DNA from 3 places in the Kitasatospora sp. NPDC096077 genome. Region 1 is predicted to be linked to each of the others. Evidence: riboswitches for the same ligand, from Rfam matches in the RefSeq annotation. Region 1 holds a riboswitch; each other region holds the start of a gene.
The links. A riboswitch is a leader RNA that binds a small molecule or an ion and turns the genes downstream of it on or off. The one in region 1 is predicted to bind cobalamin.

Region 1 (4,394 bases):
GCCGGAGAGCGTCTCGCGCTTGAACAGGTTGGAGACCTGGGGCTCGATGCACTCGTACACGCCGGCGATGGACGCGATGGTCGCGGTCGGGGCGATCGCGAGCAGCAGCGAGTTGCGCAGGCCGGTCTCGGCGATGCGGGCGCGCAGCGCGGTCCAGCGGTCGGCCCACTGCGGGGCGGCCGTCGGGAAGTGGTCGATGTGCAGCTCGCCGCGGGCGGCGCGGGTCTCGCCGTAGGCCTCGTGGCGGCCCAGCTGCTCGGCCAGGTCGGCGGAGCGCTCGTAGGCGGTGAGCATGATGCGCTCGGCGATGAGGGTGGACAGCTGCTTGGCCTCGGCCGAGTCGAAGTCGAGCCGCAGCTTGAAGAAGACGTCCTGGAGGCCCATCACGCCGAGGCCGACCGGCCGCCAGCGGGAGTTGGAGGTGCCGGCCTCGACCGTCGGGTAGAAGTTGATGTCCACCACGCGGTCGAGGAAGGTGACGGCGGTGCGCACGGTGGCGTCCAGCCGCTCCCAGTCCATGGCGTTGATCAGGTCGGCGGCGGTGGCGCCGGCGGCCACGTGGGCGCCGAGGTTGACCGAGCCGAGGTTGCAGACGGCGGTCTCGGAGTCGTCCGTGACCTCCAGGATCTCGGTGCACAGGTTGGAGGAGTGCACCGTGCGGCCCGGCAGGGCGGTCTGGTTGGCGGCGCGGTTGGAAGCGTCCTTGAAGGTCATCCAGCCGTTGCCGGTCTGCGCGAGGGTGCGCATCATGCGGGCGTAGAGGGTCTGCGCCGGGATGGTGCGGACAGCCTTGCCGGCCAGCTCGGCCTTGACGTAGGCCTCGTCGAACTCGGCGCCCCAGAGGTCGACCAGCTCGGGCACGTCGGCCGGGGAGAACAGCGACCAGTCGGCGTTGGCGTTCACGCGGCGCATGAACTCGTCCGGGATCCAGTGCGCCAGGTTGAGGTTGTGGGTACGGCGGGCCTCTTCGCCGGTGTTGTCGCGGAGCTCCAGGAACTCCTCGATGTCGGCGTGCCAGGTCTCCAGGTAGACGCAGGCCGCGCCCTTGCGGCGGCCGCCCTGGTTGACGGCGGCGACCGAGGAGTCGAGGGTGCGCAGGAACGGCACGATGCCGTTGGACTTGCCGTTGGTGCCGCGGATCAGGCTGCCGCGCGAGCGGATGCGCGAGTAGGACAGGCCGATGCCGCCGGCGTGCTTGGACAGCCGGGCGATCTGCGCGTAGCGGTTGTAGATCGAGTCCAGGTTGTCCAGCGGCGAGTCCAGCAGGTAGCAGCTGGACATCTGCGGGTGCCGGGTGCCGGAGTTGAAGAGCGTCGGCGAGGAGGTCAGGTACTCCAGGCGGCTCATCAGGCCGTACAGCTCGGACACCTCGCGCACGGACTGCTCGGTGTCACCGACCGCCAGGCCGCAGGCGACGCGGAGCAGGAAGTGCTGCGGGGTCTCGATCACCTTGCGGGTGATCGGGTGGCGCAGCAGGTAGCGGGACTGCACGGTGCGCAGGCCGAAGTACTCGAACCGGTCGTCGCCCTTGGCGTCGATCAGGGCGTCCAGGGCGGCGGCGTGCTTGGCGACGAACGCGGCGGTGGTGTCGCCGATCAGGCCCTCGGCGTGGCCGACGGCGATCGAGGCGGCGAAGGTGGTGGAACCCTGGCTGTTCGCCTCGTCGACGATCTCCAGGGCGAGCAGGCGGGCCGCGAGCTTCGAGTACTGGGGGTCCTCGGCGATCATCGACGCGGCGGCGTCCACGGCCAGCCCGCGGAGCTCGGCGAAGTCCGAGCCGGCGTGGCGGCCGCGCAGCGCGGCGGCGGCGACATGGCCGGGGTCGACCTCGGCGAGGTCGACGCTGCGGTCGGTGAGCAGCCGCAGGAGCGCGCCGCCGGGGTCGGCGACCGTCGGGTCGACAAAGGCGGTACCGGTGCCCTGGGCGGGCAGGGTGACTGAGGCAGCGGTGGTCAAGGCGCTCTCTCCTGGCGGCGATCGGCGGCGTGATCGGGGTCACCCGGGCCGATCTGGGCAGGGGAGCACGGCGCGAACGCAAACGACGTCGCGAGAGGTGTCTCCCCGGCCCGCCCGCGAGGCCCGGAGGGGTCGTACTGGTGCTTGTGCGGCCTCTGCGGGAGGGCCGTGCGCACGCTGGTCGGCAGGTACTCGGACTCGCGGCGCGGCTCCTGGAGCCGCCCGCACACCGCTGCGGGGCAGTCCCGGATTCGCACCGGGTTCCCCTGCATCGACAGCAGAAGCGAGCATACATGTAGTGGCATCTCTCCGATGCGACACCACATGTAGTGCGGCGTGGCGTGTTGGAGCGATGACCGGTGGTGTCGGGCGAGGGGCCTTGCGGCGCTTGGCGGGAGGCCTCGCAGAGGCGGCCGGAGGCCCGGGTGAGGCCGTCGGGAAGCCCGGTCGTGTGTACGGGACGCCCCGGTCCGCGCCGACGGCGTCCCGGTTCCGGCACGGAATGGTCACCGGGCGGATCGGCGGTCGGGCGCATGCCCTACGATCTGGGCGCATGAGCGACGGAACTGGCGTACCTGGGCACGGGCCGCAGGGAACGTCTCCCGCCGGGCCGGGGGGCGCACGGAATCAGCAGCCGGTGGTACCGGGACCGGTGCCGCCGCCGAGCGGGGGCTTCGGCCCGCCGCCGCCCTCGTACGGGCCGGTGGCGCCGTCCGCGCAGCCGCTTCCCCAGCCCGTTCCTCCGGTGCCGCAGCCGCAGGCCCAGCCGCCGCAGCCGCAGCCGCAGTGGCAGCAGCAGCCCCAGCCTCCGCAGCCCGTTCCGACGCAGCGCGCCGAACCCGACTGGGCGGCGCTGGCGGACCGCAACGAGGCCGAGGGCAAGCGCAAGCGCAGGCTCAAGGTGATCGGCATCGTCGCCGCGGTCGTCGTGGTGGGCGGCCTGGCCGCGGGCGGCGCGGTGCTGCTCCAGGGCAAGAAGGACGACGGTGGGAAGGCGGTCGCGGGCCAGACCTCGACCGCCTCCGGCCGGCCCACGGCCACGCCGTCGAGCCCGTCCGGCAGCCCGGGGGGACAGTCCGGCCAGACGGACGACCCGTCGAAGCCGATCTGGGAGGCCGCGACCGACCCGGCGCCGCAGGACGCGGGCGCGCTGTTCTCCGCGCAGCAGCTGACGATCAACGGCGCGACCTGGAACCGGACCATGGTCGCACTGGACCAGCCGTGCTGGGACGGCAATTCGACGACCGGCGGGCTCGGCAAGGTGCTCGGCGACCAGGGGTGCCAGAAGGTGCTCCGGGCGACGTACGTCTCCGGCGACAGCGCGGTGACCGTCGGCGTGGCCGTCTTCGACCACAAGATCCAGGCCGAGACCGCGATGAAGAACTACGCCGGCCAGCTCAAGGGTCTGCCGGCCGCCGGCGCCCCGGCCTTCTGTGCCAACCCCGGCTGCACCAACACCCACAACAGCCTCGGCCGGTACGCCTACTTCACGGTCGAGGGCTCGGCGAAGGGCGGCAACAACCCCGACGCCACGGCGACCGCGGCGGCCTCCGGATTCTCCGAGTACGTGAAGGGCCAACTGCTGCAGCGTGCCAAGGCCGCGGGCTCCGCCGCGCCGGGAGCGCAGGGCACGCCGCCCCCGGCTCCGGCGGGCTGACCTCCCCCGACACCCCGGTCCCGGCGGATTCGTTCGCGGGGGCCGGGGGAGTGTGACAGGCTCTCGGGCAGTCATTCGTACGCGTGTTCCGGTTGGGTCCGTGGGGGTCGGTACCGGCGAGCAACCGGAGGAGTGGTCCGTGGCGCTGCCCAGTGCCCTGCGCGGCAAGCCCGCCGTCCTGGCCGTGGCCGGGGCGGTCGTCGCGACCGGCGCGTTCGTGCTGCTGGGCCGCGACGGGCGGACCGACCGGAGCGACGTCGAACAGCCCTCCCGGGCACCGGTGTCGGTGGGCGCGCCCGGACGCACCCTGCCGCCGGACGTGGGCCGGGACCTGTTGGCCCGGGATCCGCAGGCCTCGCCGAACGCCCGCGCCGTCGACCAGTTCCTGACCGACCTGGAGAGCCAGGCCCGTACCGGGAAGAGCGGTGGGACGGTGATCGGCCAGCACGTCGAGGCGCACAACGAGCGCAACAACCCCGAGTACGGCGACTATCGCGGTACCAAGCAGGTCGGCTACTACTACCGGAAGGCCGCCGACATCACCGGCAAGCTGCCGGGCTTCGTCGAGACCGACCTCGGCCCCGGCTACGGCCAGAGCGCCTGGGGCGTCGGCAACCCGCGCTCCTACTCGGCCGGCCGCTGGCCCACCTGCCGACCCGGCTGGCAGTACACCGACGACGCCGTCGACCTGCTGGCCGCCGTCTGGTCCGGCCACCCACGCGCCGACGACGGCACCTACGGCACCTCCGGCGTCCAGCACAACTGCGACGGCAGCAGCACC
Region 2 (4,394 bases), on a different contig from region 1:
GACCCGGTCTCCTTCCTCGGCGACCTGCTGCCGACCTGGCTGGCCGTGCCCTACCTGCTGACCGCGATCGTCGGCATGCTGCTGATCAACAGCCTCTCCATGTACTCGGCCGGCTTCACCGCCCAGACCATGGGCGTCAAGCTGCCGCGCGCCATGGCGGTCAGCATCAACGCCGTGATCTCGCTGGTCGGCGGCCTGCTGCTGATGCTGGTCGCGAAGAGCTTCCTGGGCTCCTTCATCACCTTCCTGATCCTGCTCGCCGTCTCCTTCTCGGCCTGGATCGGCGTCTACGCGGTGGACATGTACCGGCGCCGGACGCGCGCCGTGCGCTACGACGCCGAGGCGCTGATGGACACCAGCAGCACCAGCCGCTACTGGTACACCGGCGGCTTCTGCTGGCAGGCGATGGTGTCCTGGCTGCTCGCGCTGCTGGCCGGCCTCGCCTTCACCAAGTGCGACTGGTTCGCCGGCCCGTTCTCCGACACCCCGATCGGCCGGTACGGGCTCGCCTGGGCGGCCACCATCGTGATCTCGGCCGTGATCATGGCCGTGCTCCCCACCCCCCGGGAGAACGCCCCCGCCACCACCGGCGCCCCGGTGGAGCAGGACGAGAAGGTCGCCGCCTGACCGCAGGCACCGACCGACACCCCCCCGGACCGCCCGGTGGCCGACTCAGCCGAGTCGCCACCGGGCGGTCCGGCTTTTCCCTGGCGGTAGGTGGCCCCACCTGCGGATTCCGCACAAGGGCGGGCCCGTTCCTGCGAATACTGCGAACCCGGGGCGGTGGTACCTTCGCAGGAACGGGCAGGAAGGGAAGGGCACGCCCATGGCACGTCCCACCGGGCGGAAGGTCTACGCCCACGCCAAGCTCCGCCGGCTGCGCCGCGAGCACGGCATGAACCAGGTCGAGCTGGCCCGCGAGCTGGGGATCTCGACCAGCTACCTCAACCAGATCGAGCACAGCCAGCGCCCGCTGACCGCCGCCGTGCTGCTGCGGATCTCCGAGGTGTTCGGGGTCGACCCGGAGTTCTTCTCCGAGGCCGAGGAGGAGCGCCTCGGCACCGATCTGCGCACCGCGCTCGCCGACGAGGCCTGCGGCGGCGGGGTCCCCGCGGAGGAGATCGCCGAGGTCAGCCGGGACCACCCGGAACTGGCCCGGGCCCTGGTCGCGCTGCACCGCAGCTACCGCGCGGCCCTCGCCCGGGTCGCCGACCTGGGCGAACCGGGTGGCGGCGCCATCGGCGGGGCCATCCGCCCGGCCGAACCCCACGACGAGGTCCGGGACTTCTTCTACGCCCACCACAACCACATCGCCGCCCTGGACGAGGCCGCGGAGCGCACCGCGCGGGAGCTGGCCACCACGACCGCGGGCCGCACCGCCGCCGCGCTGGCCACCCGGCTCGCCGAGCGGCACGGCGTCCGGGTGGTCGAGGCGGACCAGCGGCGGGCCGCCGACCTGCGCCGGTACGACCCGGCGACCGGCGCGCTGCACCTCTCCCCGTGGCTGACCGACGGCCGCCGCGCCTTCCAACTCGCCACCCAGCTGGCCCTGTTGGAGCACCGCCCGCTGCTCGACACACTGCTGGCGGCGGCCGAGCCCGACCTCACCTCTCCGCAGGCCGTCGACCTGGCCCGGATCGGCCTGGCCAACTACTTCGCCGGCGCCGTGCTGATGCCGTACACCGCCTTCCACGCCGCCGCCGAGGAACTCCGCTACGACATCGAGCTGCTCCGGGCCCGCTTCGGCGTCGGCTTCGAGACGGTCTGCCACCGGCTGAGCACCCTGCAACGCCCCGGCCGGCGCGGGGTGCCCTTCTCCTTCCTGCGCGCCGACCGGGCCGGGAACATCTCCAAGCGCCAGTCCGCCACCGACTTCCACTTCTCCCGGCTGGGCGGCACCTGCCCGCTGTGGACGGTCTACGAGGCCTTCTCCTCGCCCGGCCGGGTCCTCACCCAGGTCGCCGAGATGCCCGACGGCAAGCGCTACTTCTGGATCGCCCGGACCGTCTCGCACGGCGGCCACGGACACCGCGCGCCGCGCAGCGAGTTCGCCGTCGCGCTCGGCTGCGAGCTGCGGCACGCCCACCGCCTGGTCTACGCCGAGGGCATCGCGCCGAACGCGCCCGGCGCGGCCACCCCGATCGGGCTGGGCTGCCGGATCTGTGAACGCCGGGACTGCGCCCAGCGGGCCCGGCCGCCGGCGGGCGGACGGCTGCTGGTCGACCCCGACCGGCGCGGCCGGGTGCCCTACCCCGTGCTGGCCGACGGCCCCGAGGCCTCAGCCGAGTCAGGACCGCCCCGCCTGTAGGGTTGATCCGCTGGTGGTTCACCGGGCGCCCCGCGCTCCCGGGGAGGCAAGAGGGAACCCGGTGACGCCTTTCACACGGCCAGTCCGGGACTGCCCCGCAGCGGTGAGCGGGAACGACCGCCGTCATCCGCACTGGGCCCGGGAAACGGGTCCGGGAAGCGACGGCCAGTAGGCGTCCTCCCCGGGAGGACCGGCCCGCGAGTCCGAAGACCTGCCACCGGTGCGCACGCCGAACGGCGGCGTGCGCGCTCCGGGGCCCCGCGGGAGGGCCGCGTGGCCCTCGTACGGACCCCCGGTCCGGCGGGTCCGTCCGTCGGCCCGCCGCCCCGGACGCTGCTGCGCGCGCCGCCGTCCTCCCCGCTCGGAGCGACACCGGGACCACTGGGACGACTGGGACTTCTGCATGGACCACCTGACCGACGGCGCACGGCTGCCCTCGCCCCGCGGCGCCACCGAGCCCTACGGGCCCTGCGTGCTGCTCAAACACGGCGAGGTGGTCCTCAAGGGCCGCAACCGCCAGCGCTTCGTCCAGCGGCTGGAGGACAACCTGCGGGTCGCGCTGCGCGGGATAGGCGGCTCGACCTGGATCCGGACCCCGCACACCATCACCGTGCTCGGCGGGCAGGTGCCGGTCGAGGACCTGGTGGCCCGGGCCCGCACGGTGATCGGGTTCAACGCGGTCGAGCCGGCCCTACGGGTGCCCAGCACGCTGGAGTCCGTCGAGGCCAACGCCCTGACGGTGCTCGGCGACGCCTGCGCCGGACGCGCCACCACCGGCTTCGCCGTCCGGGTCCGGCGCCGGGACAAGGGCTTCGCCCTCACCTCCACCCAGCTGGAGCGCCACCTCGGCGCGTTCCTCCAGCCGCGGATCCCCGGCCTGCGGGTCGACCTGACCGCGCCCGACGTCACCCTGACCGTCGAGATCGAGCACCGCGAGACCTATCTGTCCGCCGAGCGCCACCCCGGGCTGAGCGGGCTGCCGGTCGGCTCCAGCGGGCGGGCGCTGGTGCTGCTGTCCGGCGGCTACGACTCGCCGGTCGCCGCGCACCGGGCCATGCGGCGCGGACTGGCCTGCGACTTCGTGCACTTCAGCGGCGCGCCGTACACCAACCCCTCCTCGGTCTACAAGGCGTACGCCCTGGCCCGCGAGCTCAACCGCTACCAGCCGCCCGGCGAACTGCACGTGGTCTCCCTCGGCAAGGCCCAGAAGCAGCTGGCCGTCGCGGGCGCCGGGCGCCTCCAAGTGGTCGCCCAGCGTCGGCTGATGGTGCGCACCGCCTGCGCCCTGGCCGGCGCCACCGGCGCCCAGGCCCTGGTCACCGGCGACAGCCTCGGCCAGGTCGCCAGCCAGACCCTCGCCAACCTGGCCGCCGTGGACCAGGCCGCCACGCTGCCGGTGCTGCGCCCGCTGATCGGCTGGGAGAAGCAGGAGATCATCGACCAGGCCCGGGCGCTCGGCACGGCGGAGATCTCCGTCCTGCCGGACGAGGACTGCTGCAGCCTGCTCGCCCCGCCGCAGGTCAGCACCGGGGCGCGGCTGGGCCAGCTGCGGGCCGTGGAGAAGCGCCTCGACCTGGACGAGGTGGTCGAGGCGCTGCTCGCGAACGTGCAGGTGATGCGGCCCGGCCAGGAGGACGACGCGGCACCGGCCGTCACCTGTTCCGTCCCCTCCTGAGCCCCGGCCGGGCCGTGCCCGACGTCTTACACGGCGGCCGGCACGGCCCGCTGGCCCGGACCGTCGTACTGGGCCAGCGGGCGGATCAGGGCGTTGTGGGCGAGCTGTTCGGTGATGTGGGCGGTCCACCCGGTGATCCGGCTCATCACGAAGATCGGGGTGAACACCGGGGTGTCGAAGCCCATCAGGTGGTAGGCCAGCCCGGCCGGGTAGTCGAGGTTGGGGTGGATGCCCTTGCGTTCCAGCATCGCCCGGCGCAGCGCGGCGTGCAGGGCGGCCAGCCGGGTGGCCTCGGGGTCGGCCGAGTGCTCGACCAGCCGGTCCAGGGCGGCCTGCATGATCGGGACCCGGGAGTCGCCGTGCTTGTAGACGCGGTGGCCGAAGCCCATGATCTTCCGCTTGGCGGCCAGC
Region 3 (4,394 bases), on a different contig from region 1:
CGAGGATCGGCAGCCCGGCCGCCGCCCGCGCCTTCAGCGTCGGCTCCAGGCCGCGCTCGCGCAGCCAGGCCAGGTCGGCCACGGTGGCCCGGGTGCCGGGCAGCACCACCAGGTCGGCGTCGGCCAGCTCCTCCGGCCGGGTCACCCAGCGCACCAGCACGCCCGGCTCCTGCGCCAGCGCGTCCAGGTCGGTGAAGTTGGACAGCCGGGGGAAGCGCACCACGGCCACCCGCAGCACGTCCGCCCCGAGCGGGCCGGGCCCGTCCGCCCGGTCCGCCACGGTGGACAGGTCCAGCGAGTCCTCGGCGTCCAGCCACAGCCCCGGCAGCATCGGCAGGGTGCCCAGCACCGGCCGGCCGGTCAGCTCGCGCAGCATCTCCAGCCCGGGCGCCAACAGCCGGGCGTCGCCGCGGAACTTGTTGACGAACCAGCCCGCCACGTGCCGCTGGTCCTCCGCCGACAGCAGTGCGAGCGTGCCGTACATCGCCGCGAACACCCCGCCGCGGTCGATGTCCCCGACCACCACCACCGGCAGCGCGGCGGCCGTGGCCAGGCCCATGTTGGCGATGTCCCGGTCGCGCAGGTTGATCTCGGCGGGCGACCCGGCGCCCTCGCAGACCACCACGTCGTAGCGGGCCCGCAGGTCCGCCAGGCACTCCAGGGCGCGCTCCAGGAGGACGGGCTTGCGCTCCCGGTAGTCCAGCGCGCCCACCTCGGCGACCGCCCGGCCGAGCAGCACCACCTGGCTGCGGCCGTTCGCGCCGGGCTTCAGCAGCACCGGGTTCATCGCCGCCTCCGGCTCCACCCGGGCGGCCTGCGCCTGCATCGCCTGGGCCCGGCCGATCTCGGCACCGTCGGCGGTGACGAAGGAGTTCAGCGACATGTTCTGCGCCTTGAACGGCGCGACCCGCACCCCCTGCCGGACCAGCCAACGGCAGATCCCGGCCGTCACCACGCTCTTGCCCGCGTCCGAGGTCGTCCCCGCGACCAGCAGCGCGTTGCTCATGCCGTGCCCCTCCTCCACAGACGGATCGCCAGATGCCCCGCGACGGACGTACCCAGCGCCAGCACGCCCACCCGCCGGGACAGCGCGCAGGCCCGTTCGATGTCGTCCACCGTCACGGGCCGCAGCTCCGCCCCCAGCACCGGCCGGTGCTCCACTCGCTCGCCGTACTGAAGAGTCCCGCCCAACCGCACGCCCACCGCGCCCGCGAACGCCGACTCGGCCTGGCCCGCGTTCGGGCTCGGGTGCGCGGAGCCGTCCCGGCGCCAGACCCGCCAGGCGGTCCGCGGTTCGGGCGCGGCGGCCACCGTCAGCAGCGCGGTCAGCCGGGCGCCCGGCCAGCCCGCGACGTCGTCCAGCCGGGCGGACGCCCAGCCGAACCGGGCGTAGCGGGGCGAGCGGTGGCCGACCATGGCGTCCAGGGTGTTCACCGCGCGGAAGGCCAGCAGCCCCGGCGTGCCCGCCAGGGCGCCCCAGGTCAGCGCGTTCACCACGGCGTCGGCGGTGTTCTCGGCCACCGACTCGACCACCGCGCGGGCGATCTGCGGCCCGTCCAGCGCGCTCGGATCCCGCCCGCACAGGTGCGGCAGCCGCTCCCGGGCCGCCGTCAGATCGCCCGCGGCGAGCGACCGGCCGATGGTGCGCGCCTCCCGGGTCAGCGAGGTGCCGCCGAGCACCGTCCAGGTCGCCGCGGCGGCCAGCGCGGCCCGGCCCAGGGGGCGCCGGCCGACCGTACGGTCCAGGGCCAGCGCCCCGGCCGCGACCGTGCCCACGCACAGCGCGGTGTACGCCGCCCCGGCGGCGCGGTCGTCGCGCCACAGACGCCGCTCCAGGCGGTTCGCGGCGCTGCCGAACAGGGCGACCGGGTGGCCGCGGCGCGGGTCGGCGAACCGGGCGTCGGCGGCGTAGCCCGCGACGGCCCCCAGCGCGAAGGCGGCGGCGCGGGTCAGCGGGCGCACGGCGGCGCGTGGTCGGGGTCCGGCGGGGCAGCGCGCATCGCGTGGGTGTCCTCACTCAGGGTCCGCGCCCTGGATCGACGTACCGGGGGCGAGAGTCTCCTGGCTTCCGGGTCGGACGCACCCCCGGGCCTTCCAGCGGCTCCTGACGGACCACCGTGGCACTTCCGGGCGTGCTCCCCGGTGACAGTGGCGGGACCGCGCCGGACTCGCACCGGCTTCCTCTCCATGCCTCCGTTTGGCCCCAGGATCCCATCACGGGCCCGATCCGGGAGTCAACCGAGGTCACGGAGGGGTTGGTCACAGGAACGGCCCGCTCCGGGCCTGTGCGATCGCCCAGCGCGGCGGCGGCCCGACCGGCCCGGCTTCGTGCGTTCGGCGGCTGGGGGCGTCGCGCCGGCCGCGCCTACGGTTCGGGCCATGCGCCGCAGAAAGCCACCCGCCGTCGCCCCCGCCCCGGTGCCGTTCGCGCCCGGCGCCGCCCGCGCCCACCGGGCCGGCCTCGGGCTGACCCCCGAGCAGGTCGCCGAGGGCATGGCCGCGCACGGGGTGCGGCTGCTCCCCGGTCACGTCCTCGCCTGGGAGCTCGGCGGGTCGCGGCCCGGCGAGGCCGAGCTGATCGCGCTGGCCCGCGCCCTCTGGTGCCCCGTCGCCGAGCTGATGGACGGTCGGCCGACGAGCCTGCGCGACCACCGGCTGGCCCGCGAGCTCACCCAGGAGACCGTCGCCGAGCGGGTCGGCATGGCGCCGGCCGACTACCGGCGGGCCGAACTGACCGGCCACTGGGACGGCGACCCGGACCAGACCCTCGCCCTCGCCCAGGCCCTGGGCCTGCGGCTCACCGAGCTGGTCGAGGCCACCGGCCGCGGCGAGGCCCTCGACCGCCTCCTGCGGCAGTGCGTGACCGGCCGCTGGCAGTCCCAGCTGCGCCCGATCGCCCGCCTCGTCCCCGTCCCCGAAGCCGATCTGGCGGCCGTGCTCCCGGTCCTCCACCAGGAGCACCACGCCCCCACCTACTGGGGCGCCACGGCCAGTCCCCGCACCGCCACCCCACCCCTCACCCCCCGGTTCTGGCACCTCCTCAGCACCCGGGACCCCGCCGTCCCCGTCTGACCCGGCCCGCCGCCTCCCGTCCCCTCCCGCACCCGCCGTCCCCTCCCTTCCCCTCCCGTCCCCGTCCCCCGGACGGGCCAGCCCGGTGGCCGGGGGTGCGGTGCGCCGGTGGACTGGTGCTCGAAAACCGTCCGGTGCGTGAAACAGAGCGGGGATCGAGATGCGTTGGGGAACCGCAGCCGTCGTGGCGGCCGCCGCCGCGGGGGCGGCCGTGTTGGTGATCGGCCGCCGGGCCTCCGAGCGAATGGTCCGGCCGGGGGCGGGGCCGGGGGCCGGGGGATCGGAGTCCGGGCCGGTACTGGTGCAGAGCCTGGCGGCCGGCCGGGTCACCTTCAACCGGCGCCCCGAGAGCCTGCGGCCGGGCCGCTGGGCCGTGGAGTGGGAGGACGGCGGGCACGCGGTCGTCGAGGAGATCCTGCACCGCGACGAGCAGGGCGTCACCCGTCGGCTGGTCCGGGCGGACCGGGGCACCCTCGTCCCCGGCACCGAGGTCCGCTTCACGCCGCGGGTGCACCTGGGCGATCCGACCCGGGCGCTCGGCCTGTCCTTCACCGACACCGCCGCCGAGGGTGAGCTGGGCCCGCTCCCCGCCTGGCGGGTCGACGGCACGCGCGGCACCTGGGTGATCCTGGTGCACGGGCCCGAGGCGGACCGCCAGCAGACCCTCCCGGTCCTGCCGGTGCTGCACCGCCTGGGCCTGCCGGTGCTGTCCGTCACCTACCGCGGCGACGAGGGCGCCCCCGCCTCGCCGGACGGCCTCAGCCACTTCGGCGAGACGGAGTGGCGGGACGTCGAGTCGGCGGTGCGGCTGGCGCTCGACAGCGGGGCGGGCCGGGTGATCCTCTACGGCTGGTCGGTGGGCGCGACCATGGTCCTGCAGGCGGCGGCCCGGTCGGCCTGGGCCCAGGCGGTCCGCGGCATCGTGCTCGACTCGGTGGTCCTGGACCTCCCCGCCTCGGCCCGCCGGGACGCCGCCCGGGCGGGTTACACCGGGGTCGCCGCGGAGCTCGGCGCGCTGGCCGCGCAGGGCCGCACCGGGGTCGACCTCGCGGACTTCTCCCGCCTGGCGGAGGGTACCGACCTGCGGGTCCCGACCCTGGTGCTGCACAGCCCGGACGACCAGCTGGCCCCCTTCGGCACCGTGCAGCGCCTGGCGGCGGCCCGCCACGACGTGGTGAGCCTCCAGCGCTTCCCGGGGGCCGAGCACGCGGCCCTGTGGAACTCGGCGCCGGACCACTACGGCGAACTCCTGCGGCGCTGGCTCACCCCCCTCCTCTGAGCCCCCCGCTGCACCGGAGGTCACACCCGCCGCACCGGACGCC

Region 2: linked by a shared signal. The riboswitch ahead of thiI (tRNA uracil 4-sulfurtransferase ThiI) and the one ahead of ABTZ03_RS07515 (ribonucleoside-diphosphate reductase subunit alpha) in region 1 are both predicted to bind cobalamin.
Region 3: linked by a shared signal. The riboswitch ahead of ABTZ03_RS05750 (cobalamin biosynthesis protein) and the one ahead of ABTZ03_RS07515 (ribonucleoside-diphosphate reductase subunit alpha) in region 1 are both predicted to bind cobalamin.

What each region holds. Positions count from the first base shown of each region.
Region 1 covers NZ_JBEOSV010000005.1:134,155-138,548, forward strand. Annotated here, with positions in the region: gene ABTZ03_RS07515 (ribonucleoside-diphosphate reductase subunit alpha) at 1-1,932, opposite strand, end outside; cobalamin riboswitch at 2,123-2,263, opposite strand; gene ABTZ03_RS07520 (hypothetical protein) at 2,702-3,613, shown strand; gene ABTZ03_RS07525 (glycoside hydrolase family 26 protein) at 3,753-4,394, shown strand, end outside.
Region 2 covers NZ_JBEOSV010000033.1:28,798-33,191, reverse strand. Annotated here, with positions in the region: gene ABTZ03_RS25795 (purine-cytosine permease family protein) at 1-627, shown strand, start outside; gene ABTZ03_RS25790 (short-chain fatty acyl-CoA regulator family protein) at 827-2,308, shown strand; cobalamin riboswitch at 2,306-2,541, shown strand; gene thiI (tRNA uracil 4-sulfurtransferase ThiI) at 2,712-3,983, shown strand; gene ABTZ03_RS25780 (bifunctional 2-methylcitrate synthase/citrate synthase) at 4,010-4,394, opposite strand, start outside.
Region 3 covers NZ_JBEOSV010000004.1:76,107-80,500, reverse strand. Annotated here, with positions in the region: gene ABTZ03_RS05755 (cobyric acid synthase) at 1-1,006, opposite strand, end outside; gene ABTZ03_RS05750 (cobalamin biosynthesis protein) at 1,003-1,962, opposite strand; cobalamin riboswitch at 2,056-2,183, opposite strand; gene ABTZ03_RS05745 (helix-turn-helix domain-containing protein) at 2,380-3,072, shown strand; gene ABTZ03_RS05740 (alpha/beta hydrolase family protein) at 3,233-4,351, shown strand.